4 regions of the Ensifer sp. 22460 genome follow, and region 4 is predicted to be linked to each of the others. Evidence: riboswitches for the same ligand, from Rfam matches in the RefSeq annotation. Region 4 holds a riboswitch; each other region holds the start of a gene.
What was found. Region 4 has a riboswitch for thiamine pyrophosphate ahead of thiO (glycine oxidase ThiO). Riboswitches for the same ligand answer to the same signal wherever they lie in the genome.
Positions count from the first base shown of each region.

Region 1: it holds a riboswitch for thiamine pyrophosphate, as region 4 does, so the genes downstream of both, thiD (bifunctional hydroxymethylpyrimidine kinase/phosphomethylpyrimidine kinase) here and thiO (glycine oxidase ThiO) in region 4, are expected to answer to the same signal.
Region 2: it holds a riboswitch for thiamine pyrophosphate, as region 4 does, so the genes downstream of both, thiB (thiamine ABC transporter substrate binding subunit) here and thiO (glycine oxidase ThiO) in region 4, are expected to answer to the same signal.
Region 3: it holds a riboswitch for thiamine pyrophosphate, as region 4 does, so the genes downstream of both, thiC (phosphomethylpyrimidine synthase ThiC) here and thiO (glycine oxidase ThiO) in region 4, are expected to answer to the same signal.

Region 1 covers NZ_JBQENZ010000044.1:5,892-12,999, forward strand. The annotation lists gene ACTJKM_RS33885 (polysaccharide biosynthesis/export family protein) at 1-31, opposite strand, end outside; partial or broken gene ACTJKM_RS33890 (M20/M25/M40 family metallo-hydrolase) at 624-899, shown strand; gene ACTJKM_RS33895 (hypothetical protein) at 868-1,251, opposite strand; TPP riboswitch at 1,568-1,670, shown strand; gene thiD (bifunctional hydroxymethylpyrimidine kinase/phosphomethylpyrimidine kinase) at 1,923-2,732, shown strand; gene ACTJKM_RS33905 (glycosyltransferase family 4 protein) at 2,890-4,191, opposite strand; gene ACTJKM_RS33910 (hypothetical protein) at 4,188-6,407, opposite strand; gene ACTJKM_RS33915 (hypothetical protein) at 6,419-7,108, opposite strand, start outside.
Region 2 covers NZ_JBQENZ010000009.1:2,422-9,529, reverse strand. The annotation lists gene ACTJKM_RS13160 (multidrug effflux MFS transporter) at 1-23, opposite strand, end outside; gene ACTJKM_RS13155 (MarR family winged helix-turn-helix transcriptional regulator) at 20-523, opposite strand; gene ACTJKM_RS13150 (ABC-F family ATP-binding cassette domain-containing protein) at 601-2,427, opposite strand; gene ACTJKM_RS13145 (thiamine diphosphokinase) at 2,431-3,081, opposite strand; gene ACTJKM_RS13140 (GNAT family N-acetyltransferase) at 3,166-3,651, opposite strand; TPP riboswitch at 3,797-3,915, shown strand; gene thiB (thiamine ABC transporter substrate binding subunit) at 3,965-4,993, shown strand; gene thiP (thiamine/thiamine pyrophosphate ABC transporter permease ThiP) at 5,025-6,629, shown strand; gene thiQ (thiamine ABC transporter ATP-binding protein) at 6,626-7,108, shown strand, end outside.
Region 3 covers NZ_JBQENZ010000006.1:259,367-266,474, reverse strand. The annotation lists gene ACTJKM_RS10115 (sensor histidine kinase) at 98-1,966, shown strand; gene ACTJKM_RS10110 (sigma-54-dependent transcriptional regulator) at 1,970-3,334, shown strand; TPP riboswitch at 3,429-3,557, shown strand; gene thiC (phosphomethylpyrimidine synthase ThiC) at 3,648-5,468, shown strand; gene ACTJKM_RS10100 (hypothetical protein) at 5,682-6,197, shown strand; gene ACTJKM_RS10095 (Zn-dependent hydrolase) at 6,421-7,108, opposite strand, start outside.
Region 4 covers NZ_JBQENZ010000006.1:126,319-133,426, reverse strand. The annotation lists gene ACTJKM_RS09480 (beta-ketoacyl-ACP synthase III) at 1-307, opposite strand, end outside; gene ACTJKM_RS09475 (adenosylmethionine--8-amino-7-oxononanoate transaminase) at 304-1,572, opposite strand; gene bioD (dethiobiotin synthase) at 1,569-2,207, opposite strand; gene ACTJKM_RS09465 (8-amino-7-oxononanoate synthase) at 2,204-3,349, opposite strand; gene bioB (biotin synthase BioB) at 3,346-4,362, opposite strand; TPP riboswitch at 4,775-4,895, shown strand; gene thiO (glycine oxidase ThiO) at 5,056-6,027, shown strand; gene thiS (sulfur carrier protein ThiS) at 6,024-6,221, shown strand; gene ACTJKM_RS09445 (thiazole synthase) at 6,225-6,998, shown strand; gene ACTJKM_RS09440 (thiamine phosphate synthase) at 6,995-7,108, shown strand, end outside.

The DNA of each region.
Region 1 (7,108 bases), on a different contig from region 4:
TTACCAGAAACAGGACACTGATGCGGTTCAAAGTATCTCTCCCAAATCGCCTCGCCGAGTACCATGAGCCGATGCTCTGCGGCAAGAGTGCGACACCTGAAGAACCTGACTGTTCGATCCGGACCAATTTGTGACTGGCCTTTTGAAACTCGGCATGCTCTGACGAATAATGGACATCGACTGGCAATACATCCACAACCACTTCGACTGGCTCGGCCACATCGTGGAAGCGTTGTGTATAGGAGCAGTCGTAGCCGCCCTTGGGCGATTCTTTTTCAAAAGGTGCGACGCAGTTATTATCGGTTTGGCTTTTGGCGCCGGACATTTCCATGGGCGAGAAAAGCGCGACTTTGAGGTCAGCATGCATATGCCGCCGCCACATCTAGAAGCCTACAAGTTTTGGCTTTGGAACTGGGATCAAACGATGGACTTTTGGCCGGTGGCTTTGGTCGTATTCCTGCTGCTACTTTTGCTTGTTCCAAGGGCGCCGTCTTCCTAGGCATAACAGGAGCGAATAACAACGTCGTCAGTTTCAGAGACAGAGGAGATGCTCGGAGCACTCTAATTCCATCGCTGACCCGTCTGCATCATGAAGTCGCCAGCAATTGTCCGTCCGCTTAGGCATCCACCAATGCAGCAATGCGGAGGCGGCAGTCATCGCGCTGGAACGCGCCATGGACGCGGAGGGCGTCAGCACTATCACGGCGAGGGCGCGTTGCCGATGAAGGGGTCGGAGGATTTCGGGCTCTTTGGTCGGGTGGCGCCATCGGCGATGTTCTTCTTGGGGGGCCGGCGAAGACCACGCGCGGCTGCACAATCCGGACTATGATTTTCCGGATGACTTGATCGGCATCGGCGCCAACGTCTTCATGCGCGCGATCCACAACCAACTGGGATGAGTGCGGCGGTGGACGGTCGCTTGCGCGGCGGGCGTTGTGACGGCACTCTCTGAAATTGTGCAGTCCCGCGTGGAGCCGTTTCGCGCCGCGTCCGGATTTGCTCTCGGGAGGAGCAGGGGATGAGGCAGTCCAGCTTTCGTGTCGCGGTTTGCTCAATCTTCCGATCGATCTTTTCCGAGGATGCGCCGTGCTGCCGATGTCGGAGCAGTTCCAGCTGCGCGCGCAGAAGACCGATGATCGAGTCGCGTTTGATGACTTCGGCTTCTTGCGCGCTGAGTTTCGCCGCCTGTTCAGCGACGAGCTTGCCCGAGCAAGTGCAATTCTCAAAGCATTGCAGTGATATTGATGCGATGAGGCCTTACATCTAACGTTCTGCGTGGAAGGCGCGTCGCCACTGAGTGAAACGGCAGTGCTGCCGACCAAATCACTCCGGGATTGCGTAGGCTCGCGTTCCAAACCCCCTTGCCTTAACGACCTTGACGTGGCTAGTCTACCAGCGTCTGTGAAGTCGAACGCTCAGACGGAAGGCTCCTTATGCTCTTGAGGCAAAAGGGGCCTTTTTCTGTTTGTATCCTTTAAGGGCCTCCTTCGCCCGCATCAAACCGGCTTACATACGCGCCTGCTGAACTCAAGCAATTGACATCCCCTCCTACGCTCCCATAGCATTCATGCCTGCCGAGGGGCGCACCTGACGGTGCTGAGATGGCGGTGAGCCAGACCCTTGAACCTGATCCGGATCATACCGGCGTAGGAACGGCAAGGGCCTCTCTGGCACCCCCGCGTCTTCGCCGTTCATCCGGATCTCCGTGATTTTGGTTTCGGGAGATCGTTGGTGCCAATACACTGTTCAGAATGTAGCGACGTAGAACTACAGGGAGCTGGGCGTCCAACCCAAGGGCTCGATCTGGCGGATTCCTCCAGATTGCCTGGAAGAGCCACCTCAGTTCGTGCGTGCTTGAGCCGGTGGCTTGAGAGCGCGTTCGCAATCTTTGGAGCTGCTTCTACATTTCAGCGGAGCCAGGCATGACCGTTATCGCCGTTACCATCGCAGGCTCAGATTCCGGTGGCGGTGCCGGTATCCAGGCGGATCTGAAGACGTTCTCGGCGCTCGGCGTCTATGGTGCCAGCGTGATCACGGCCATCACCGCGCAAAACACCCGCGGGGTCGCGGCCGTTGAGGATATCTCTCCAGCCGTTGTCACAGCTCAGATCCATGCGGTGTTTTCGGATCTCGCAGTAGGCGCGGTTAAGATCGGCATGGTGTCCCGCCAGGAGACGATTGCCTCGATCGCGTCCGGTTTGAAGCGGCATGGGCAAATGGCTGTCATCGATCCTGTGGTGGTCGCCACTTCGGGTGACATTTTGTTACGTCCGGATGCGATCGCGACGCTCAAGGAGGAGCTACTGCCGCTTGGCCTCATCGTGACGCCGAACCTGCCCGAAGCGGCACTGATGACGGGGCGCAGCGCTGCCGAGAGCGAGACGGAGATGGCGCTCCAGGCGGAGATGCTGTTGAAACTTGGTGCGCGCGCCGTGCTGATGAAAGGCGGGCATGCCAAGGGCGACGAAGCTGTCGATATCCTCTTCAACGGGGATACCTCCCTGCGCTTGTCGCGACCCCGGGTCGAGACGAGGAACGATCATGGTACTGGCTGCACGCTGTCTGCCGCAATCGCCGCCGGTCTTGCCCGTCGGCAGACGCTTCAAGACGCGGTTATCGCTGCCAAGGCCTATCTGCATGAGGCGCTTTTTGCCGCAGCAGCGCTCAAAATCGGGCAGGGGCGGGGGCCGGTTCATCACTTCTATCGATGGTGGGCACCGAGCGGCGATTAATTCCATTCCGGCGCTTGGCGCCGGTTCCACTGTTCAAGTTGACCTTTAAAAAAACCAAGACATTCCATTGCCCGATAAGCAATGAAATGTCCGTCGAGTCGGGAAGTCGCTCGCTTGTAAATGCTAGGTGAGAGACGAGGACCGAGCGCTTTTCGGTTCAGGCCACAGCGGCGCTCGGCTGAACCGGCTGCTCCTCCTTGAGCAGTTTCCGGTAGAGCGCAACATGTTCGCGGCCGCAGTCGACATGGCTCATCGGGCGCCTGAGGGTTGCCCTGAGGTTGTCCCATGACCTTGGTGTGCTCAGAACGTCGATCAGCCGATCCGCAAGGTCCTGTGCGCTGCCGGTCCGGAAATGATAGCCGTCCAGCCGGTCGCGGACCTTCTCGGCCATGCCGCCGATGTCAGAGCAAATGATCGGCCGTCCGTGGTGCAGGGCTTCCTGGATGACGATCGGAGAATTCTCCCACCAGACCGAGGGCATCACCACCCAGTCGACCGAGCGCATCAGCCGCGGCATGTCCTGGTTCTGGTAGGAGCCGTAAAAGCGGACACGGCGGCCGGCGTCTTCGATCAATTTCGCCACGCGTTCCTGATACTCGGTCGGCTGACGCTCGAGGTTGCCGCCGAAGATCATCAGCGTGGAATCGTCACCCCAGATATCGTCGGGCACACGAGATACCGCGTCGATCAGCACGTGAACGCCCTTGAAGGGGGTCATCTGCCCGAAATAGGCAAAACGATTGCGACGTGCGGTCGGCGTCGGCAATTCACGCGCGGGCGTCTTTTCACCCAGGACGATGCCGTTTTCGATCACGAAGATCTTCTCGGCAGCGATGCCCCACTCGACATAGCGATTGGCGAGAAAGGCGCTCGGGGCGATGAAGGCGTCGGCAAGGTTCAGCATGCCCCGCACGAACTGCTCGCGGCGTACGAAACGCGACACCGGGATTTCGGGGAAACACGTGTGGCAACTGATTGGCGAAGCGCCATTGCAAAGCTGGCCCGAGGGCCGCTTCACCATTTGCCCGTGGTTGTGACAGATCGGCAGGTACTCGTGGAAGGTCACGACGATGCGCGCTTTCGGCAGAGCGTCGCGCACCGCATAGAGCGCTTCCAGTCCGAACCCGATGATATGGTGGAAGTGGACGATGTCCGGCTTGATGTCTCCCACAAAGCGCAAGAGGTCGCGACGGATCGCGTCGGTATCGCCGTTGGACAGGAAGAAATGATCAAAGTCCTCGGCATGGTAGAGCACCTCGTCCATCGCCAGGCGAAGGCTCATCAGTGCCGACGCGCCGTGGCGCGGCACCGGATTGCCGACGCGGGCAAGGTAGATCGATTCAATACCCGGCAGGCCGTTCAATGCCTTGTGCAAGCCATGAGAGGCGATCTCGGCGCCTCCCAGCGAATGGATCGGGTGGCCGTGCGACACGACCAGCACGCGGAGTTTCTCACTCATGCCGAAACCTCATTGTGGGTCGTGGTGTCTGGCTCGACGGTCTGCATCCAGCGGCCACGGAAGAGCGTCTGATCGACACGCTCCACGTACCTGGCCGTGGCTGCCGAAACGGCACCGGACGCCTCATCCGACCCGAGCATCTGCAAGGCGGGCAGCCAATAGGATTCGTAGCCCCTGCGGCTCAGCCTCAAGGCAAGATCCAGCCCATTGAGAGACGCACCGAGATAAGCCGGCGAAGGGCCGGTATCGTCGAGAAGCCCCTTGCGAGGCATGATGCAGCACTCGATCGACGCGGTCGCCACCCGCGTCAGCTTCAGGCGGTTCACAGCGCCGACCGGATAACCGGCATACCGGCTCGACTGCAGATGATCCGCGCGATCGAGCGACGAACTGCCGGCCCAACGGATCGAATGATCCTCATAGGCAAGGGTCGGCGAAATGATGCTTCCGCTCCTGGTTTCATAGTTCGCAACAAGCGTCTGGTACCAACCGGGATTGGCGGGCGTCAGGGACGCAGACAGCAGGATGACGGTCTCATTGTCGATGGCCTGCGCCGCAGTCCGCGCAAGGTCGCTGGCATCGCCTGAACCTTCGACGGACAAAAGGCGCAGCGGCAAGCGATAGAATTCCGCAAGTCGCCGGATGCCGGCGGCGCGCCGGCGAAACTGTTCCGATTGCAGGACGAGCACGATCGGCGCCTGCCGCGTAAGTGGATCGAGCGCTAGAAGTCCCAACAGGGCAGCGAAATCCTCCTCGGCCTCCCCCGCGGCGACAAGGATTGCCGCCCCCACAGCCTCACCGAAGCGGCCAATGTCGATGACGGTCTCGATGGTCGGAGCATCAGTGCGAGCCGCAGTGATGAACGGAACAATCTGGCGATCGACGATATCGGGCAAGGCCCAACTGGTCGGATCGATAGCGTTGAGCAGCCGCAGCGCCGAATGCCTTGCCGACAGCCGTGTCGGGTGAAGCGGCATATAGGCGCGACGAGAATCGCGAAGGGTGACTTCGAGGTGAAGGGGTGCCGCCGGATCGCCGACGAGGCCATCCGCGAAAGCGATGAAACCGTGCGAACGGCGATGTCCGGATATCGCGCCCTTGAATTCCGGCCGGTCCACGAACGCTTCTTCCACGTCGAGCCGCTCGGTGCGGGTCCAGGCGCCATCAAGTCGCGCCCCGGCGCGCCCCCGGCGCAGCCGGACGCCCTGCACATGATCGTCCGGATCGAGCATCCAGCCCGAGATCAGGAAGGCGTCTTCATCGCCCTGATAGAGTGCGTCGACGCCGAGCCGGACCGGAACGGGGAGGCTTGAGATCGTTTCTGTACCGTCAAAGCCGTTGGCCGCCTCGCGCAGGCGCAACAGCACCTGCGGTGAGCTCTGGCTTTGGAGCAGCATCGCGCGAAGATGACCCGGCGTTTCAAGGGGGCCCGCAACGAACTTGCGCTCGTGGACCGCCGCATAGCGCCAGGCGCCACGCCCACGATAGAAAATGCCCTGGATGTCACGCGCCCGCGGAAGATCATCCGCAGACAGGAGGCCCAGAAAGCCGACCGCGTCTTCCGGTGCGTCGTTGCGCGGGAAAACCGCGATGCTGCACTCGGCGACCGATGCGTTTTCTGCCTTGATGATGGCGCGGTTAACGCCCGCGGCAATGTCATTCGCCCAGCCCTTGAGTGCAATCGCATCATCGTGACTTTCGCCAAGCAGTTCTATGTAGCCGTCCTTCACGGTTCCCGCCTTGAGGAGGACTGTGATCGCCGTGAGCTTCCGCGGATCGAGCGGCGGCTTCATCAACACGTCCACCAGGCGGCCAAGCACGTGAACGACCTGCGGGCCGGCGAGCTCCTTCAGCATGGCGGCGACATCACCTGTCGACACGGCACGTGGCGCAACGACGTAGCGTTTGCCGCCGCCTTCCTTTCCGAAGCGCAGCGTTGCCGGCATGCCACGCGTGCGGTCGACAGGGACGAGCGCGGCGAAACCATGGGTGGCGGATGCCTGTGGCGTGGAAAGCCGCCAACCGATGATGGAGCCGATCGCCTGGGTCTCGGGGTCTTCATCGATCTCGACAGGCAACTGATCGGCCAACGGGCCGCCAGCGCCAATCACCAGCAGCAGCGCCTCGTCGATCGGGCACACCACGACCCGTCCGCTGCGCATGATCCGGGCAAGCGGTGCCGGGTTCGGCGAAAGGGAAAGCTCCTGATTGGGCATGATGCGTCCCCTTAGGTCCGCAGGAGAAGCGTCAGGATCGCACCTGCGGTGAAGCCCGCAAGCACAAAGAGAAGCAGAAATGCCGGCTTCAAGTCTCCGTTCGAGCGTTGCTTCAAGGCATTGAGGCTCTTTTCCATGCCCGCCACAACTCCATCGAGACGCATCAGGTGCACATCGAGATCGGTCAATCGTTGGGTGATTTCTGTCCGCAGGCTCGCGACGTCGTCGCTGACAGCAGCAAGTCCCGCCGCTTCGCCTTCCTCGCCGTCGTCGAGCTTCTGGCGGATGGCCGAGCGCTGAGAGACCTGGAGTTGACGTTGTGCCGCCATCAGCACATCAAGCTTGTCGAGCACTTTTGCCAACGGAGCGGCGATCAGGGCTTCGGCCGCCTGTTCGTCGGGTTTGGGAACGCGAAGCGGCAGCTCGCCGCCTTTTTCCGTCGAGGCCATGACAACCAGTTCGGCCGCGCGGGCGCTTGCCGTGTCAGGCAACGCGATCTCGAAGGCATGGTTGCCATCGCCGATCCCGTTTCGCTTGAGATCGGATCGGTTGCGGTCAGCCAGAGCTTCGGCGATCACCTTGCCATCGAGCAGCACGCGAATGGCGAGCCGTTTCTCTGGCGTCTCGGGGTCGAATGCCCAACCGAAAACGCGGCCTTGGTCGATCGCGTCCACCCGGCCCTTCAAGGGTTTGGCGTTGTT
Region 2 (7,108 bases), on a different contig from region 4:
CGCTCGCTCATGCGACGCGTCATTGCGAGGCTCCGGACTTGTCCTCGGACTTCTCGCCAGTTTCCTTGCCGGCGAGACACGGATCAAGCTCACGCAAGTTGTCGCGCAGGATGCGCAGATTGGCGCAGAGAACCTCGCGCGTCGCCTCGTCGAGCCCGGCAGTATAGGCGTTCATCATCTCCCTGAGCCCCGTCATCAGCTCGGTGAGCAGCGGACCGGCCTTCTCGGTGATGACGACGTTCTTGGCGCGGCGATCCGCCGGATCCGGCACGCGGGCAACAAGGCCCATCGCCTCCAGCCGGTCGAGATAGGCCGAAAGCGTCATCGGCTCGATGCCCATGCGGGTGGCGATTTCGGCCTGTTTGATACCCTCTTTCAGCACCACCTGGATCAATGTGCGCGCTTCGCCGGGCGTGATGCCCAGATCCATGGCATTGACCTTGCGGTCGAAAGCCCCGCGCAAAAGGCGCGAGACATCCGTGAGCAGCATTCCGATGGTTTCGGATTCAAGTTTGAAGGGCATCAGGATCGTTCACAAATGATATAATAAGCTTTTCTTATCATATCCCCTGACGCCGTTCAACACGCCCCTGGTTGCGGCTAGCCTTCGAGCTCCTCGCGCAGCATTTCGAGCTCCAGCCATTCCTCCTCCATGCGGGCGAGATCCGCACGAAGCTTCTCCAGTTCCTGCGCGAGCTTCGCAAAGGCGTTTGGATCTTTTGTGAAAAGCTTGGGATCAGCCATCTTTTCTTCGCGCTTGGCGGCATCGGCCTCTGCCTTGGCGATCTCCTTCGGCAGGTTTTCGAGCGCGAATTTCTGCTTGTAGGAAAGCTTGCCCTTGGCGGCCTTCGGCGCATCGGCGGCGGGTGCAGCGGCGTCGGCTTTGGCCTTTTCCGCCTTCTCTGCCTTGCGCTTCTCTTCAATCGCGCCCTTGCGCTGCGCCATCATGTCGGAATAGCCGCCGGCATACTCGATCCAGCGGCCATCCGGCTCCTCCGGGTTTGCCGGCGCTATCGTCGAGGTGACCGTACGATCGAGAAAGTCGCGGTCGTGGCTGACGAGGATGACCGTTCCGGCAAAGCCGGCGACGATCTCCTGCAAGAGGTCCAGCGTCTCGATGTCGAGGTCGTTGGTCGGCTCGTCGAGGATCAGAAGATTGGTCGCCCGCGAAAGGATGCGCGCCAGCATCAGCCGAGCGCGCTCGCCACCCGAGAGCTCGCGGATCGGCGTGCGCGCCTGTTCCGGCTGGAACAGGAAATCCTTCATGTAGCCGGTAACGTGGCGCTGCTCACCGTTGACAAGCAGGTTGTCGCCGCGCCCGTCGGTCAGGTAATGGGCCAGCGTATCGTCCAGGTTGAGGTCTTCGCGCTTCTGGTCGAGCGTCGCCATTTCGAGGTTGGTGCCGAGCTTGACCGTGCCAGCGTCCGGCTCGATCTGACCGGTCAACATCTTGAGGAGCGTCGTCTTGCCGGCACCGTTCGGACCGACGAGACCGATGCGGTCACCGCGATGGACGCGGATCGAGAAGGGCGCGACGATGGTGCGGTCACCATAGGCCTTGCTGACCTTTTCGGCCTCGATCACCAGCTTGCCGGACTCCTTGGCGTCAGTTGCCGTTGCCTGCACGGTGCCTTGAGGCCCCTTGTGGCCGCGATAGACCGCGCGCATGGTCTGCAACTCGCCGAGGCGCCGCATGTTGCGCTTGCGCCGCGCCGTCACGCCGTAGCGCAGCCAGTGCTCCTCGCGCTCGATCGCCTTGCCGAGCTTGTGCTGCTCCAGTTCCTCGGCCTCCAGCACCTCGTCGCGCCAGGCTTCGAAATGGCCAAAGCCGCGATCGAGCCGGCGCGACTGGCCACGGTCGAGCCAAACGGTCGCCGTCGAGACCTTCTCCAGGAAGCGCCGGTCGTGCGAGATCAACACCAGCGCCGAACGGCTGCGGGTAAGCTCCTCTTCCAGCCATTCGATCGTCGGCAGGTCGAGATGGTTGGTCGGTTCGTCAAGCAGCAAGATGTCAGGTTCCGGCGCCATGACGCGCGCCAGTGCGGCACGGCGCGCCTCACCGCCCGAAAGGCGCGTCGGGTCTTCTTCGCCGGTCAGGCCCAGATGCTGCAGCAGGTAGGCGACGCGATAGGGATCGTCGCTCGGTCCGAGGCCGGCTTCGGCATAGGCCTGCACCGTGTCGTAGCCGTCGAAATCCGGCGCCTGGTGGAGATAGCGGATGGTCGCTGAGGGATGGCGGAACACCTCGCCCGACTGTGCCTCTGAAAGGCCCGCGGCGATCTTCATCAAGGTCGACTTGCCCGAGCCATTGCGCCCGACAAGGCAGATGCGATCGCCCGGTTCCACTTGCAGATTGGCACCGGCAAGCAGCGGCGCGCCGCCGAAGGTCAAGAAGATATCGTCGAGTTTCAGAATTGGGGGCGCCAAGGCTCAGGCTCCGGAAAGATCATAGGGGCGGGCAAGCACGATGGCGCGTCCGCTCTTGAGGCTGAAGCGAAGGGGACCCTCCGCGACGTTGGATACGGTTCGGGACGATCCGAACGGCAGGGTGAAATCGTCAAGCGGATAGCGCGCATTGACGATCGAAAGGCCGGTCAGCTCGGTCAATCCCAGCACGGAAAAGAGACAACCTTTCGGCAGGTCGAGATCGAGCGTGCCTGCCAGCAGCGGGTAGGCTTCTTCCTCGCCCGAGGTCATCAGCACCGAAAGCCCGCGCTCGGCAAGCGCTGCGGCCTGCAGCAGGTGCAGGAAGGCATGGTCGCTGCGGCTGCCGCCAAGCGCGCCGGCAAAGATCAGCCGATCAGCGCCGCGGGACAACGCAGCCTCGACCGCGATCTCGCCATCCGTCGCAGCCTTTGCCGCCGGGTAGGGCTCGCGTGGAACGGAGGCGAACTCGGACAGCAGGGCGTCTTCGGTCGAATCGAAATCGCCGACCCAGACATCCGGCACGACGCCGAGCAAGCGGGCATGGCGCATGCCGCCGTCAGCGGCAACGAAGCGGCTGCCGCTGAGCTGCTCTGTCAGCCGGCTGGTCACCGAGAGGGCGCCGCCAAGCAATATGGTGAAGGTCGATCGAGCCATGGCAATGCCCATAGCGCAAAGGATCGCGGAAGGAAAACGAAGAAAACCGCAAACCGCTGCGATCGCAGCAATTTGCCGAAGCCGTCAGTGTCCTTCCGGCACCGGTTCCGGGAATAGCATGCCGGCATAGATCCCGGGTGTTGAATCGGGAATTTCGATCGCGCCGGCCACGCGCTCGTAGAACTTCGCCGGACCGACGCCACCGATGACCGCATAGCCGTAGCCCGCCTCGCGCATCGCCGTCAGGCTTGCAAGCAGCAGCGCCTCGCCGATGCCCTGCCCACGCATACCTTCATCGACGCCGGTTGGGCCGAAGAAGCCGAGCGCTGTCACGTCGTGGCAGGCAAAGCCGACGATCTTTTCGTCGTGCACCGCGACGTGCATGCGTGTCGGGGTCGAGGAGAAGGCAGCTTCCGCTTCGCCTGCCCAGCCGGCGCCAAACGTCTTTTCGATCCAGGAGACCACCAGACGGCGTTCCGGCGCCATGGCGCGACGGATGCTGATGCCTGAACCAAGCCGCGACTGGGGCTCTGCCGGAAGGGCATAAAGTCGAACTAGCATATCTGGCATGGGATTTCCTCCTTGCGGCCAAGCGTGATGGTGTCATAGCGCAGTTGCCGGTTGGCGAAAACGCCCGACAGAAAATGGGCTCGCCCCATGCGTCGCCCATTCCAAACACCGCTTGCCATGGAGCCGCCGCAGCGGTAAATCTCTTGCCGCTCTAACGGGGTGCCTCCCGACCGCATGGCGGCCGGAGGCTGAGAGGCGTCAAAACGCCAACCCGCGGAACCTGATCCGGCTCATACCGGCGGAGGGATTAGACGCGATCGCACCGATACGCCCTTTTCCCGTGCAACAACGAACTTTGGGAGAGGTGCTTCGCATGTTCAATTCATCACAGCTCAAAATACTTAGCCGGCTAGCGCTGGCCGCAAGCGCAAGCCTTGTTTTCACCGGTTATGCCGCCGCTGCCGACAAGACGCTGACCGTCTACACCTATGAAAGCTTCATCACCGAATGGGGGCCGGGCGCCAAGGTGGCGGAAGCCTTCGAAAAGACCTGCGAATGCAAGGTCAACTATGTCGGTGTTGCCGATGGCGTCGAACTCTTGACGCGCCTAAAGCTCGAGGGTGCTGCCTCGAAGGCCGACATCGTGCTCGGTCTCGACACCAACCTTGTGGCGGAAGCAAAGGCAACGGGCTTCTTCGCACCGCATGGCATCGAAGCGAAAGACCTGAAGGTGCCCGGCAACTTCTCCGACGACACCTTCCTGCCCTATGACTACGGCCATTTCGCCGTCGTCTACGACACCGAGACCCTGAAGACACCGCCGAAGAGCCTCAAGGAACTGGTCGAAGGCGACGCGTCGCAGAAGATCGTCATCGAGGACCCGCGCACCTCGACGCCGGGCCTCGGATTGCTGCTTTGGGTCAAGGCGGTCTATGGCGACGAGGCGGGTGCTGCCTGGGCGAAGCTCAAGGACCGTGTTCTGACCGTCACCCCCGGCTGGTCGGAAGCCTATGGCCTCTTCACCAAGGGCGAAGCGCCGATGGTGCTCTCCTACACCACCTCGCCCGCCTACCACATGGTCGCTGAGAACACCGAGCGCTACCAGGCGGCCACCTTCTCGGAAGGTCACTACATCCAGATCGAAGTCGCCGGCATGACCAAGAGTGCCAAGGAGCCGGAACTGGCAAAGCAGTTCCTCGCGTTCATGACCGGTCCGGAATTCCAGTCGATCATTCCGACAACCAACTGGATGATGCCGGTCGCAGCAACCAAGGAGCCGCTGCCGGACGCCTTCAACAAGCTGGTCAACCCGGAGAAGACCTTCCTGCTGCCATCGGAAGAGGTCGCGAAGAACCGCAAGGCCTGGATCGACGAGTGGCTTGCTGCCATGAGCAAGAACTGAGGCCGGATTGTTCGCACTTCGCGAAAACCGCATGACTGTTGTCGCCGGGGCGATTTGCCTCGGCGCCTTCCTGCTCTTCGTCGGCCTGGCGATCGCCGCCTTGCTCGCCCAAACCGGCGGCACGGACGAAGGCACTCTGTTCGACGCCTATATCTGGCGCGTCACCCGCTTCACGCTGCTGCAGGCAAGCCTTTCCACTCTGCTGTCCGTGCTCTTCGCGATACCGGTGGCGCGGGCGCTGGCGCGGCGGCCGCGTTTCTTCGGCCGGATCTGGCTGTTGCGGCTGATGGCGCTGCCGCTCGGCCTGCCCGTTCTCGTCGGCGCACTCGGGCTGATCGAGATCTGGGGACGCCAGGGCTTCCTCAATTCCGGCCTGCGCTGGCTCGGCCTCGAGCAACCGATCAGCATCTATGGCCTGTTCGGCATCCTGCTTGCCCATGTCTTCTTCAACATGCCGCTTGCGGCGCGCCTGTTCCTGGCCGGCCTCGAGCGCATTCCCGCCGAATACTGGCGCAGCGCTGCCAATCTCGGCATGCCCTCCCGAGCGCTCTTCCGCTTCATCGAATGGCCCGTCCTGCGCGGCCTGTTGCCGGGCGCGGCCGGCCTCGTCTTCATGCTCTGCGCCACCAGCTTCACGCTCGTGCTGACGCTTGGCGGCGGGCCCGCTGCCAGCACCATCGAGGTCGCGATCTATCAGGCGCTGCGCTTCGATTTCGATCCGCCACGCGCCATCGCGCTGTCCGGCCTGCAGATCGCCATGACCGGCGTCCTGCTTCTCATCCTCAGACGTCTGGCAACGGATCCGGAAGAGGGCATGACCGGCGGCCGAACCGTTCGACGCTTCGATGGCACAACGACAGCGGCGCTGTTCAACGATGGCGCCTGGATCATCCTGGCATTGCTCTTCCTCATCGTCCCGTTGATTGCGGTGGTCGTCTCCGGCCTGCAGGCCGATCTTCTGAAGCTCGCGCGCGATCCGAGCGTGCACCGGGCACTGATGACGAGTGCGGCGATCGCGCTCGCCTCGGCACTCGCCTCCGTCGCCATGGCGGCCGTGATGATCCGCGCCGCGGCGACGGTCACCGCGCCACGCCATGCGGGCGCGCCGGCACACGGCCTTGCCGGTGCGATCGGCGCCAGTACCTCGCTGATCCTGCTGGTGCCGCCTGTCGTGCTCGGCGCCGGCTGGTTTCTGCTCCTTCGCCCCTTCGGCGATGTCGCGCGCTTTGCGCCTGCCATCGTCGTGGCAATCAACGCCCTGATGGCGCTTCCTTTCGTCCACCGCATCCTGGCGCCGGCCATGGCGACGCACGCGGCGCGTTCCGAGCGGCTGACAGCGAGCCTCGGCATCCGCGGTTTTCATCGCCTGCGATGGATCGACCTTCCGGCGCTCCGAAGGCCACTGCTGATGGCGCTCTCCTTCGCCATGGCGCTATCGCTCGGCGATCTCGGCGCCGTCGCCCTGTTCGGCTCGCAGGACATGGTGACGCTTCCCTGGCTGCTCTATAGCCGCATGGGCAGCTACCGCACCGCCGATGCGGCCGGCCTCGCCCTCTTCCTCGGGCTTCTCTGCCTGATCTTCACCATCCTCGGCACAGCGGAAGACGTCCGCCGGCGGGAAGGACGCAAAGCATGACCGAGCCCAACGCTGCCATAGAACTGCGCAATGTCGAGATTCGTTTCGAAACGACCACGCTGCACTTCGATTGCACTATCGCTGCCGGCGGCATCGTCGCCGTTGCCGGCGCCTCCGGTTCCGGCAAGTCGACGCTCTTTCACCTCATCGCAGGCTTTGAAGATGCCGACCACGGCGAGATCCGTGTCCTCGGCCAGAACGCTGCCAACCAGGCACCTTCGGAGCGTCCGGTCTCGATGATCTTCCAGGACAACAATCTCTTCGCCCATCTCGATGTCGCGACCAATGTCGGCCTCGGTATCGACCCGGCACTTCGCCTGACGGACGAAGATCGGAAGAGGATCGAGGACGCGCTTCGCCGCGTTGGGCTTGAAGGCTTCGGACGAAGGCTGCCGCCTACGCTTTCCGGCGGCGAACGCCAGCGGGTCGCGCTTGCCCGCGCACTTGTGCGGCACCGCCCCCTCCTGTTGCTGGATGAA
Region 3 (7,108 bases), 130 kb from region 4:
CCCTTGAATCGACGTGGATGTTTCGTTCACACGGCTCGACACGCACAAAGAGTTGAGCGGATTTCCGCACAGGTCGCCTGGAAGTCTGAGCGAAAAAATGCACAATCGCGCCATGTTCAGTGCCCTATCCGCACCCCTCAACCTGGCAGATCTCGACCGGTCGATGCGCCGCACCTGGCTGGTGTTCGCCGGCCTCGCTCTGGCGCTGCTCGTAGCCGGCCTTCTGTTCGCCGGTGAATATGGACGCAACCAGGCGCTCGAAACCGTCGACGCCCAGAGCCGGATCGATGCCAATCTGAAAGCCTCGCTGCTGCGCGCCGTGCTCGAACGTCAGCGCTCGACGCCGCTGGTGCTGGCCGACGACGTCGAGGTGAAAGCAGCGCTTTCGACCCGCGACGGCCAGGCGCTGCAGCGGTTGAACGAGAAGCTGCAGGCACTTGCCGCCAACACGGACGCCGCCGTCATTTATGTGATCGGCAACGACGGCGTCGCGGTCGCCGCCAGCAACTGGCGTGAGCCGACGAGCTTCGTCGGCAACGACTACGCCTTCCGCGAATATTTCCGCATGGCGATGCGGGACGGCAAGGCGGAGCATTTCGCCATGGGCACGGTCAGCAAACGGCCGGGACTCTATATCTCCCGGCGGGTGCAGGGGCAGGACGGCCCGATCGGCGTCGTCGTCGCCAAGCTCGAGTTCGACGATGTGGAAGCGGAGTGGCTCGCCTCCGGCAAGCCGGTCTATGTTACCGACCGGCGCGGCATCGTGCTCATCACCAGTTTCCCGTCCTGGCGCTTCATGACCACCAGAACCATTCCGCGCGATCGTGTCGCTGCGATCCGCGACAGCCTGCAATTCGGCGATGCCTCGCTGCTGCCGCTGCCGTTCCGCGACATCGAGCCGACCAGCGACGGCTCCAGCGAGCTGCATGCGCTGCTGCCCGGCGACAGCGAGCGGCGGTTCCTGCGGGTCGAAACCATGGTTCCGACCACGAGCTGGCGGCTGGAGCAACTGGCGCCATTGGATGGGGCGGTCTCGGCGGCAACCCGCGAGGCCCGGCTGATTGCGCTGGCCGTGATCGTGCCGCTGCTTGCGCTTGCGGCCTTCCTCCTGCGTCGTCGCCAGGCCCTGACCTTGGTTGCGACAAGGGAGCGTGCCGCGCGCGATGAACTGGAGCACCGCGTGGCGGAGCGCACCCAGGATCTCAGCCTTGCGCGTGATCATCTCGAAACGGAGATTGCCGATCACCGGCGCACCGGCGAGAAGCTCCAGGCCGTGCAGCAGGAACTGGTTCAGGCGAACCGTCTGGCGATCCTCGGCCAAGTGGCCGCCGGCGTCGCCCACGAGATCAACCAGCCGGTCGCGACCATCCGCGCCTATGCCGACAATGCCCGCACCTTCCTCGACCGGGGGCAGCAGCAAACGGCGGTGGAGAACCTCGTCAGCATCGCCGAGCTGACCGAAAGGGTCGGTACCATCACCGACGAACTCCGCAGCTTTGCCCGCAAGGGCCGCTTCGTCGCCGAGCCGACACCGATGCGCGAGGTGATCGAGGGCGCCTTGATGCTGCTTCGCAGCCGCTTTGCCGGCCGCATGGATGCAATCATCATCGACCTGCCGGAAAACGGGCTCAGCGTTTACGGCAGCCGCATCCGTCTTGAACAGGTCCTGATCAATCTCCTGCAGAATGCCTTGGAGGCACTCGGCGAGCGCAGCGATGCCGAGATCCGCGTGCGCTGTGAGGAGGACCCTTCCGGCACGGTCTTGCTGGTCGTTTCCGACAACGGCCCCGGCATACCACAGCATATCCGCGAGGATCTGTTCACGCCGTTCAACACCTCGAAGGACGAAGGTCTCGGCCTTGGACTCGCCATCTCCCAGGAGATCGTCGCCGACTATGGCGGCGAGATATCGGTCGAAACCAGCGACAAGGGCACCGTCTTCACGGTTCGCCTGAAGAGGGCCTGAGCGATGCAGCCGTCCGTCTACCTCATCGACGACGACAACTATCTGCGCAAGGCGATGACGCAGACGCTGGAGCTCGCCGGTTTCGACGTCACTTCGCTTGCGAGCGCCGCCGAAGCCTTGGAAACCCTCGACGCGAATTTCGATGGCATCGTCGTCAGTGATATCCGCATGCCCGGCATCGACGGGCTGCAGCTCTTTCGCCGCATCGCTACCTTCGACAAGGACCTGCCGGTCATTCTGGTGACCGGCCACGGCGACATACCGATGGCAGTTCAAGCGCTGCAGGATGGCGTCTACGACTTCATCCCCAAGCCCTTTGCCGCCGACCGGCTGGTGCAGAGCGTGCGCCGCGCGCTCGAAAAGCGACGGCTCGTCATGGAGAACCGCGCGCTCAAACGGGCGGCGGAAACGGCTGGCGACAGCCTGCCGCTGATCGGCCAGACGCCGGTCATGGAGCGCTTGCGCCAGACGATCCGGCACATCGCCGACACGGATGTGGACGTGCTCGTCGCCGGCGAAACCGGCAGCGGCAAGGAGGTGGTCGCGACGCTGCTCCACAATTGGAGCCGGCGCCGCGACGGCAACTTCGTGGCGCTGAACTGCGGCGCGCTGCCGGAAACGGTGATCGAAAGCGAACTCTTCGGCCACGAACAGGGTGCCTTCACCGGCGCCCTGAAGAAGCGTGTGGGCCGGATCGAACACGCGAGCGGCGGCACGCTATTCCTCGACGAGATCGAGGCGATGCCGCCGGCGACCCAGGTCAAGATGCTGCGCGTTCTCGAAGCCCGCGAGATCACGCCACTCGGCACCAATCAGGTGCGTCCCGTCGATATCCGCGTCATCGCCGCCGCCAAGATCGACCTCGGCGACCCGGCCCAGCGCGGCGACTTTCGCGAGGATCTTTACTTCCGGTTGAATGTCGTGACGCTGTCGATCCCGCCGCTGCGCGAGCGCCGCGATGATATCCCGCTGCTCTTTTCGCACTTCCTGACGCGGGCGGCGGAGCGCTTCAAGCGCGACGTGCCTCACATCTCGCCGGCAGTGCAGCAACACCTGATGACCCATGCCTGGCCCGGCAATGTGCGCGAACTCTCGCATTTTGCCGAACGGGTCGCACTTGGGGTCGAAGGCCCGCTGGGGCAGCCCATTGCAGTCGTTGAACAGTCTGGTTTCGCCCTGCCGGAACGGCTCGAACGCTACGAAGCGGAAATCCTGAAGGAGGCGCTTCGCGCCCAGCGCGGCGACGTCAAGGCGACGATCGAAGCGCTCGGCATTCCGCGCAAGACCTTCTACGACAAGCTCCAGCGTCACGGCATCAACCGAGCCGACTATGCGGAGCGCGGCATTCCGGAAAAATCCGGCAGCTAGCTCTCGTCAGCGGCCAAATACACTCTAAAATTGCATCTTCGCCGACCGACGAATTCGCGCTTGACGACCTGTGCCGTTCGATGGCTATCTCTTAGGCATTCACCAGGGGGGTCCCGCAAGGGGCTGAGATTCTGCTGGATGGCCGGCTTGCCGGCTGTGGCGCAGTGACCCGTTGAACCTGATCCAGTTCATACTGGCGTAGGGACGGTGCAGATATCGAAGCCAGGATTCCGTGCGTCCAGCATCTGGCGGAGCGTCTTTCATCCTTCCGGCATCAGAACTGGGTCTCCAATCGCAAACTTGGAGCCTCGTCATGAATATTGCCACAAAGCCTACCCCCCTCTCGGTCACCCAAGGCCCGCTTCCGGCCTCGCGCAAGATCCATAAGCCGGGCATCCTCCACCCGGATATCCGCGTGCCGATGCGCGAGATCGCGCTGCACCCGACCTCCGGCGAGCCGCCGGTTACCGTCTACGATTCCTCCGGCGCCTATACCGCCGATGACGCCGAGATCAGCATCGAGGCGGGCCTGCCGCGGCTTCGCCGCAACTGGATCGTCGGACGCGGCGACGTGGAAACCTACGAGGGACGGATCGTGCGGCCGGAGGACAATGGCTTTGCGAGCGGCGATCGGCTGACGCCGACCTTCCCGTTCCAGCACGCGCCGCTCAAGGCGACTGCTGGCAAGGCGGTAACGCAGCTTGCCTACGCCCGCGCCGGCATCATCACGCCGGAGATGGAGTTCGTGGCGATCCGTGAAAACCTCGGTCGCGATGCGGCACGCGCGAAGGTTCGTGACGGCGAAAGCTTCGGCGCACACGTTCCCGATCATGTGACGCCCGAATTCGTCCGCCAGGAAATCGCCAGCGGCCGGGCCATCCTGCCCGCCAACATTAACCATCCGGAATCCGAACCGATGATCATCGGGCGGAACTTCCTGGTGAAGATCAACGCCAATATCGGCAACTCCGCCGTCACCTCGTCGATGGCCGAAGAGGTCGAAAAAATGGTCTGGGCGACCCGCTGGGGCGCCGATACGGTTATGGACCTTTCGACCGGCCGCAACATCCACAACATCCGCGAATGGATCATCCGCAATTCGCCGGTTCCGATCGGGACCGTGCCGCTCTACCAGGCGCTGGAAAAGGTCAATGGCATTGCCGAGGACCTCACCTGGGAAGTCTATCGCGACACGCTGATCGAGCAGGCCGAACAGGGCGTCGACTATTTCACCATCCATGCTGGCGTACGCCTGCACTACATCCCGCTCACCGTCGATCGCGTCACCGGCATCGTCTCCCGCGGCGGCTCGATCATGGCCAAGTGGTGTCTGCATCACCACAAGGAAAGCTTCCTCTACGAGCATTTCGAGGAGATCTGCGACATCTGCCGCGCCTATGACGTCTCCTTCTCGCTCGGCGACGGCCTGCGCCCTGGCTCGATCGCCGACGCCAACGACGCCGCGCAATTCGCCGAACTGGAAACGCTCGGCGAACTTACGAAGATCGCCTGGGCCAAGGATTGTCAGGTGATGATCGAAGGCCCCGGCCACGTGCCGATGCACAAGATCAAGGAGAACATGGACAAGCAGCTTGCCGTCTGCGGCGAGGCGCCGTTCTACACGCTCGGCCCGCTGACGACCGACATCGCACCGGGCTACGATCACATCACCTCCGGCATCGGCGCTGCGATGATCGGCTGGTTCGGCACCGCCATGCTCTGCTACGTCACGCCGAAGGAACACCTGGGCCTGCCCGACCGCAACGACGTCAAAGTGGGCGTTATCACCTACAAGATCGCCGCCCACGCCGCCGATCTCGCCAAGGGTCACCCGGCCGCCCAGGTGCGCGACGACGCTCTCTCGCGCGCCCGCTTCGAGTTCCGCTGGGAGGACCAGTTCAACCTCTCTCTCGACCCGGAGACGGCCCGTAACTTCCACGACGAGACCCTGCCGAAGGAGGCGCACAAGGTCGCGCATTTCTGCTCGATGTGCGGCCCGAAATTCTGCTCGATGCGGATCTCGCACGACATTCGTGCGGAAGCGCAGAAGGAGGGGCTGGAGGCAATGGCCGCGAAATACCGCGAGGGTGGCGACCTCTATATGCCGGTCGCTGAGGTCGAAGATAAGAGTTAAAGGGCACACGTCGGGAGGGACGCCTCGTAGTCCCTTCCGACGGCAAGGCGGATGCTGGGCCCTGGGGGAATAGCTTGCCCCCTTATCGGTTGAACGATATGTAAAACTCACGCAAAAGTCGCCGCCGGCGGACCCGTCATTCACGCCAAGCTGCCGTCCTCTGCGGCGCTCTTGCAGGACGACGAAAAAAACGCTGTTTACGAGGAGAATGACTTGAGGACACGCCTGCTGAGACTGACGGCCCTGTCGATAGGCGGCCTTGTGGCACTCGCTGGAGATCTGCCACGCCTCGACGACAGCGGGAGTTTTGCCACGGGTTTTTCCTGGATTTCTGCCGCCCATGCGGACGACGAAGTCGGCGGCGGGAATGGTGAAAATGGCACTGATGGCAGCGACCAAGGTGGCGAAAACGTCGGGAGCGGCGGAAGCAACGGCACAGAGGGTGGCGGCGATGGGGGTGGTGGCAATTGGGGCACCGGTGACGGCAGCGGCGTAGGCGGCGTTCCCGGCGGCACCGGCGCAGGCGGCGGAGGTGCTGCCGTCATCGACAGCGATAGCCACAGCGAGCCCCACTCATCGATGCGCGACTCACGGGATTACGGACCAAGCGGCAAGGTCTGGCACGGCGGCAGCAATTTCCTTAACCTTTTCCGCCAGACGCCGGAAAGGCGCTTCGAACGGAGCCAGCCTGAATCTCCTGCCCGGCAGAAGACCGTTCACACGAAATGAGAGCCTTGAAGACAGGTCAACTTCGTCGCAACGGAGGGGAGCTACGCCATTTCTCGAAACCGGACTCCGGATGTGCGTGTAGGAACGGGTTCTGACGCGCGAGAACCAGCTCAGCCGGCGTCAGAGCTTTACATTCGAGATATGTCTATCCCGATCACGACCTGCCGGAGTGTGGCGGCGGAGTTACGGATACAGACCATCGTCTTTCTCGCCGCGAGTATTCCTAACTGCCTTTCCAGCCGCTGCAAGCAATCCGCTCGACGACATCGAGCAGCACATTCGCCCCGGCAACCAGATCATCCGCCTCCGTGTGTTCGCGCGGATTGTGGCTGATGCCGTCGCGGCTCGGCACGAAGATCATCGCCGTCGGCGCGACGCGTGCGATCATCTGCGCATCGTGGCCGGCGCCCGAAGTCATGCGCCGGCTCTTCAGGCCCCGCGCCTTCGCCGAAGCCTCGATCGTGGCGACAATGCCCAGATCGAAGGCGACCGGCTGGAAACGCGCCAGGCGCTCGACCGATATCTCGACACCCTCTTCAGCGGCGACACGCAGGAGGAAATCCGCAAGCGCCGCCTCCAGCGCCTGCAGCCGATCCTCGTCCGGGTCGCGCAGGTCTACGGTGAAGACCGCCCGCGACGGAATGACGTTGATTGCGTCCGGCTCGAAACGCATGGTGCCAATGGTCGCGACGCTCGGAGCGTTCGAGCGGGTTATATGATCGCGCAGGAAAAGGCCGATGCGGGCGGCCGCAAGCCCGGCGTCACAGCGCATCGCCATCGGCGTCGTGCCGGCGTGATTGGCGACACCGTCGATCGTCACCCGCTGCCAGGAAATGCCCTGCAGGTTTTCGACCGCGCCGATTGCAAATCCCTCGCGCTCCAGCACCGGTCCCTGCTCGATATGGAGCTCG
Region 4 (7,108 bases):
CGAGCCGGTGGGCGAGCAAAGGTGCGGAAGGCGGCAGGAGATGATCGGGCGTGGAGGTCGCCAACAGGGTCAGTGCGACATCGCCCCGCGGCATGCCGGCATCCTCGAGCGCCGCCGCGCCGGCGCTCGACGCAAGTCCCGTCAATGTCTCGCCATCCTCGACCCAACGCCGCTCGCGAATGCCGGTACGACGCTCGATCCAGCCGGGATCGAGACCGAGCTTCGTTTCGATCTCGGCATTGGCAACGCGCCGTGCCGGCACGGCATGGCCGAAACCGACAACGCGAGATGACCGTGCGGCGCTCACAGCCGCCCTGCCGCGAAAAGCGATGCCGCCTCGTCGATCGCTCCAAAGGCCCGGTCGAGCTCATCGGCGGTCACGCAATAGGGTGGCATCAGATAGATGACATTGCCGAGCGGGCGTATCAGCAATCGCCGCTCGCGGAAGAAGGCCCTGAGCCGCGGGCCGATCTCGGAGAGATAGCCACCTGCTGGAACCTTGAGATCCAGCGCGGCAATCGTTCCGAGCTGGCGGGTATCGCTGAACCGGGGATCGTCGGCGAAGCGAGCGACATGCCGACGCTGCTGCTCCGTCAACGCGTCGATCCGTTCTCGCACAGGCTCTTCTTTCCAGACGGCGAGATTGGCGAGCGCTGCCGCGCAGGCGATAGGATTGGCCGTATAGGAACTCGAATGGAAGAACGTCTTGCGTCGATCTGTCGAGAGATGCGCCTCGAAGATCTCGGCCGTGCAGAGTGTCGCCGCCAAGGGCAGCGCGCCACCGGTCAGTCCCTTCGAGGTGCAAAGAATATCGGGCGTGATGCCAGCCTGCTCGCAGGCAAACAGCCTGCCCGTCCTTCCCCACCCGGTCATCACCTCGTCGGCGATCAACAGGCTGCCGTGCCGTTCGGCGATCCGTTTCAACTCGGCAAGCACGGAAGGCTCGTAGGTTTTCATACCGCCCGCACCGAGGAGCAGTGGTTCGATTAACAGGGCCGCGACCTCGCCGGTGGCACAGGCCGCCTCGAAGGCATCGAGCGTCGTCTGCTCTTGATCCAGCTCCGGAAACGGTAGCCGATCGACGGCGAAGAGCAACGGCGCGTAAGGCGCATTGAAGACGCCCCTTTCCCCCGCCGACATCGTGCCGATCGTATCGCCATGATAGCCATGTTCGAGCACGCAGATACGGTTTCGCGGCCGGCCGAGATTGTGGAAGAAACCAAGTGCCATCTTCAGCGCGACTTCGACCGCGGTCGAGCCGCTGTCGGAGTAGAACACATGGGCGAGCCCGGGTGGCGCGATCTCGATCAGCCCTCTCGCCAGGTCTTCCGCCGGCGCGTGGGTGTATTCAGCGAAGATGATCTGATCATGGGTCTCCGTGGCCATGCGGATCGCTTCCATGATGGCGGGATGCCGGTGGCCGTGGGTGATGACCCACCAGGACGAAATCGCATCGAGGATCGCCGCCCCGTGTTCGTCGATGAGATAGGCGCCCTCGGTCCGGACGACGCGTCGCATCGCCGGCTCCAATGCATGCTGGGTGAAGGGATACCAGACGGTGGAATTTCTCATGCCGGCACCTCCAGCAAATCGTCGACGTTGAAATTCTCGCGAAACGCCTGCCGCAGCCGTTCCGGCGTCAACGGGTCGAGCCGCGGCAGCCGCCCAAGCCGTCGAACCTCCCCCAGTTCCGCGATGATCGCCTCGCTATCCGCCTGCTCGTCGCCGATGAAGGCGACACCCAGGACCGGGATCGCACGGCTTCGGAGCGCCTCGAGCGACAGCAGCGTGTGATTGATCGTGCCGAGCCCGGTGCGGGCACAGAGAATGACCGGGATTTGCCAGCGCGCGAACACATCGGCAAATACGCTCCGCTCGGTGAGAGGCACCAGAAGCCCGCCTGCCCCCTCGATGACGAGCGGGCGGTCGACCTTGGGCGGCAAGAGATGTTCAGGTCGGATCGACACGCCATCGATCCGCGCCGACAGATGTGGAGAAGCCGGTGTCCTCAGCCGATAGGTCTCAGGCAGGATGCGCTCGGGCAGGATCCGACCGAGCCGCGCTACAGCCTCGCTGTCGGTGTCTTCATCGAGTCCCGACTGCACCGGCTTCCAGTAGCAACCGCAAAGCGCGTCGGTCAGCGCCGCGGAGAATATCGTCTTGCCGATGCCGGTATCCGTGCCGGTAACGACGAAACGGGGCATCATGACCGCTCCTCCGCCATCGCCACTTTCAAGCGCTCCAACATGCGCGCGATGACCGGCCGGTCGACATTCAACGTGATCGCGATCCGAAGCCGCGCCGTCCCTTCGGGAACAGTCGGTGGACGGATCGCCCTGATATCAAAACCCTCGGCGCGCATCCGCGCCGCAATCCGCACGGCGCGACCGTTGTCGCCGATCAGGACGGGCTGGATCTGCGAGCCGCTGCCTTCGACGCCGAGGGTTTCGGCAAGCGCCCGATTGGCGAAGGTCCGGAGATCATCGAACGCTGCCCGGCGCTGCGGCTCATCCGCCAGTGTCACAAGCGCCTCGCGCACGGCGGCAGCGATCAGCGGCGATGGCGCCGTGGAATAGATGAAATTGCGGGCACGGTTGACAAGATAGTCGCAAAGCACGGCGTTTGCGCCAACGAGGGCGCCGGAAACGCCGAGCGCCTTGCCGCAGGTATGGAGCACAACGAGATTCCGTCGGCCTTCCAATTCCTCGGCCAGACCACGGCCGTCGGGTCCGAAAACGCCGGTCGCATGCGCTTCGTCGACCACCAGAAAACCATCATGCCGCGCGGCCAGTGCAGCGAGATCCGCAAGCGGCGCCCGGTCGCCATCCATGGAATAGAGGCTTTCAACGGCAATCCACGGATGTCCCATGCCGCCGCGCTTTCGCCAAGTGCCGATCGCATCGGCGAAGGCGTCGACGTCGTTGTGCTTGACCGCGACCGCGCCGGCCCTGCTTGCGGCGATACCCTCATGGGCACTCGCATGGATCAGGCTATCGTGGACGATGATGTCGTCGCGCTGCGGCAGCGTCGAAAACAAGGCGGCATTGGCCGCATAACCGCTGCCGAAGAGTAGCGTTCGCTCCACGCCAAAGAACGCTGCCGCCTCCGCCTCCAGCGCCTCATGTTCCGCATGGTTGCCGCGCAACAGCCGCGAACCGCCGGACCCGACCGGCAGGCCGCGGTCGATCGCTGAGGCAATTGCGGCCTTCAGCCGCGGCGATCCGGCGAGCGCCAGATAGTCGTTGGAGGTGAAGTCAACGCCACCAACCGCGACAAGCTCGCGCCGACGCCCTTTGCGTTCAAGGCCGTGAAGCGTCTTCTCGTAGCGGTGGAGCAAGCCCGCGGTCATTCGGCCGCTTCCGGTTCTGCCGTAGGCGCCATCGGCTTCAGCCCGAGGCGGCGGAAGAGTGCCGCATCGTGATCCTCGCCCGGGTTGTCGGCGGTCAGCAGCGTTTCGCCGACGAAGATCGAATTGGCGCCGGCGAAGAAACAGAGTGCCTGCATCTCGTCGCTCATGTCGGTGCGGCCGGCTGAAAGGCGGACGTGAGACGCGGGCATGAGTATGCGGGCGAGTGCGATGGTGCGGACGAAATCGATCGGATCGACGGGCGCCGCATCGGCAAGCTTCGAGCCTGGGATCGGAATCAGCATGTTGATCGGCACGCTTTCGGGGGGCACCGGCAGATTGGCGAGCGTCACCAACATCGAGATCCGATCGTCAGCCGTCTCGCCCATGCCGAGAATGCCGCCGGCGCAGACCTTGATGCCGGCCTCGCGGACGTTTGCCAACGTTTCCAGCCGGTCGGCAAAGCTGCGGGTGGTGATGATCTCGCCGTAGAAGCGCTCCGACGTATCGACATTGTGGTTGTAGTAATCGAGCCCGGCATCTGCGAGCCGCCCGGATTGTTCCGGCGTCAGCATGCCAAGCGTCATGCAGGTCTCTATGCCGAGCGACCGGACGCCGCGGACCATGGCGACGATCGCCTCCATGTCGCGCTCCTTCGGGCTGCGCCAGGCGGCGCCCATGCAATAGCGCGTCGCGCCGCCATCCCTCGCTTTCCGTGCCTCTGCAAGAACCCGTTCGACTTCCATCAGTTTCGACGCTTTCAGCCCCGTCGGGTAGTGCGCCGACTGGCTGCAATAGCCGCAGTCTTCGGCACAGCCGCCGGTCTTGATCGAGAGCAGGCGGCTCATCTGGATGGCATTGGGGTCGAACTGGGCGCGGTGAACGGACTGCGCACGATACAGAAGGTCGTTGAACGGCAAATTATAGATTTTTTGCGCGTCGGCCAGATTCCAACCGGTTTTGGCGGATTTGGTGGCTCCCGAGGTCGGCTCGGTCGATGTGTTTGTATCCAGCATGTTCGTTCACTTCCCTGTTTGCGGCAAAGCAAAATAGATAGAATCCATTATTATCTATAATTTTCACGGGCACCGCATCAAGCAACCACCCAAAAGGAGAGCGCACTCTACTACTTCAATCATAGCGTGCTTTTATATGATTCAACGGATGCGGCGAGAAGGGCAAATGCCGCAACTCTCCGCCTTGGCGGCATCAGCTGATGGCAATGAGAGCAGCCGCCAAATGCCCAGATTTGCGGACCTTGCGCCTCGCACCATCCGCAGATCTCCCGACCGATGCCCGCTACCGACACCGCCGAGCCGCAAGAACACATGCCTCTTCAATTTTTATAGATAATTTTCAACCGAAGAACCGCACGCGAGGTACACGCCGGCAGCCCTTGACAAAATCCGCTCCAGCCGCTCAGTTTGAAGCATTCACCAGGGGTGTCCCGACAAGGGGCTGAGATTCTGCTAGGCGACTTCCGCGGCGCAGTGACCCGTTGAACCTGATCCAGTTCATACTGGCGTAGGGACGGTGCAGACATCGCTGCCGCATTCGCGTTCGCGCGAGCAGATCTCGGCAAGGCGTCCTTCCCTCTCTTCCGGTCCGAACTGGGTCTCCAACAATGGAGCCTCGGCAATGCGTATCTTCATCGCGATTCTGCTTCCTTCAGACCGACGTTCGGCTCGCCGTAGCTGGGCGCATTGACCATGCGCGTCCTGATCAAAGGCGCCGGCGTCGTCGGGCTGACCTTGGCACATGAGCTGATCGGCCGTGGCGTCGAGGTGGCCGTTGCCGAGCGGCAGCCGGACTTCGGCGGGGCGGCGTCGTGGTTTGCCGGCGGCATGCTGGCGCCCTGGTGCGAACGCGAGAGCGCCGAGGAAACGGTGCTGACGCGCGGCATCGGCGCCATCGACTGGTGGGACCGTGCGCTTCCGGGCGAAGTGTCACGCAACGGCACCCTCGTCGTCGCTCCGCCGCGAGACGTCGGCGAACTCAAACGCTTCGCTTCGCGCACGTCCGGCTTCGAATGGCTCGACGGAGAAGCGATCGCGAGACTGGAGCCGGCGCTTGCCGGTCGCTTCCGAGAGGCGTTGTTCTTCCCCGGCGAGGCGCATCTCGACCCGCGCCGGGCGCTTGTCTTGCTGCGGCAAAAGCTCGTCGAGAACGGCGTCGCCTTCATCGGCGAGGCGGATAATAGCAGCGACAGCGATCTGATCGCCGACTGTAGCGGCGCTTCGCGGATCGGCGCCATCGCCGGCCTGCGCGGCGTGCGCGGCGAGATGCTCTATCTGCAGACCGGCGAAGTGGAATTGTCGCGGCCAGTCCGTCTCATCCACCCGCGCATCCCGCTCTACATCGTACCGCGCGGCAATGGTCTGTTCATGTGCGGCGCGACCATGATCGAAACCGACGACGGCGGTCCGATTGCCGCCCGTTCGCTGATGGAATTGCTGAACGCTGCCTATGCGCTTCACCCCGCCTTCGGCGAGGCGCGCCTTCTCGAAACCGGCACCGGCGTCCGGCCGGCCTTTGCCGACAATCTGCCGCGCGTCATGCGCGCCGGAAACACCATCACGCTCAACGGGCTCTATCGCCACGGCTTCCTGCTTTCACCGGCCTTGGCCGAGGAAGCGGCGAACCTTGCCCTTGCCCAGAACCTGAAGGGAGACGCCGCATGAAATTGACCGTCAACGGCGAGGATCACGACCTCACAGTCACGACCCTTGCCGAACTCCTGGCCGCACTCGACTTCGAAGGGGATTGGCTTGCCACCGCCGTCAACGGCGAGCTGGTGCACCGAGCCGACCGCTCGGCCCATTCCCTCAGCGATCGCGACCGGATCGAAATTCTCTCGCCGATGAAAGGAGGCTGAGACATGCTGACGCTTTATGGACAGGAACTGCGTTCCCGCCTGCTTCTGGGCACCGCCCGCTACCCCTCGCCTGCCGCGCTCGAAGACGCGGTTCGTTCGTCGGCGACCGAGATTGTCACGGTTTCGCTGCGCCGCGAAACCGCCGGCGGCCGTCAGGGCGGCGCTTTCTTCGAACTGATCCGGTCGCTCGGCGTGCACGTGCTGCCCAACACCGCCGGCTGCCACTCGGTGTCGGAGGCGGTGCTGACCGCCAAGATGGCGCGCGAGGTCTTCGGCACCAACTGGATCAAGCTCGAAGTCATCGGCCATCAGGATACGCTTCAGCCCGATGTCTTCGGGCTGGTCGAAGCAGCACGCATCCTTTGCGCCGAAGGCTTCGAGGTCTTCCCCTACACCACCGACGACCTCGTGGTCGGCGAGCACCTCGTCGAGGCCGGATGCAAGGTGCTGATGCCCTGGTGCGCGCCGATCGGCAGCGCCATGGGGCCACAGAACATCCCGGCGCTGCGCGCCATGCGGGCCCAATTTCCGGATATGCCGCTGATCGTCGATGCCGGCATCGGCCGGCCCTCACACGCAACGACAGTGATGGAACTCGGCTTCGACGCGGTTCTGCTCAACACCGCCGTCGCCGGGGCAACGAAACCGGCCCTCATGGCCTCCGCCTTCGCCCGGGCTATCGAAGCCGGACGCGACGCCTTCGAGGCCGGCATGCTCGAACCGCGCGATTTTGCCGTTCCCTCCACGCCCGTCATCGGAAAGGCGGTGTTCGCGTGAAACTCGACCCCTTCTACCTCATCGTCGATAGTGCCCAATGGATCGGGCGGCTGGTGCCGCTCGGCGTGAAACTGGTGCAGCTTCGCGTCAAGGACCGTCCGGAAGCAGAG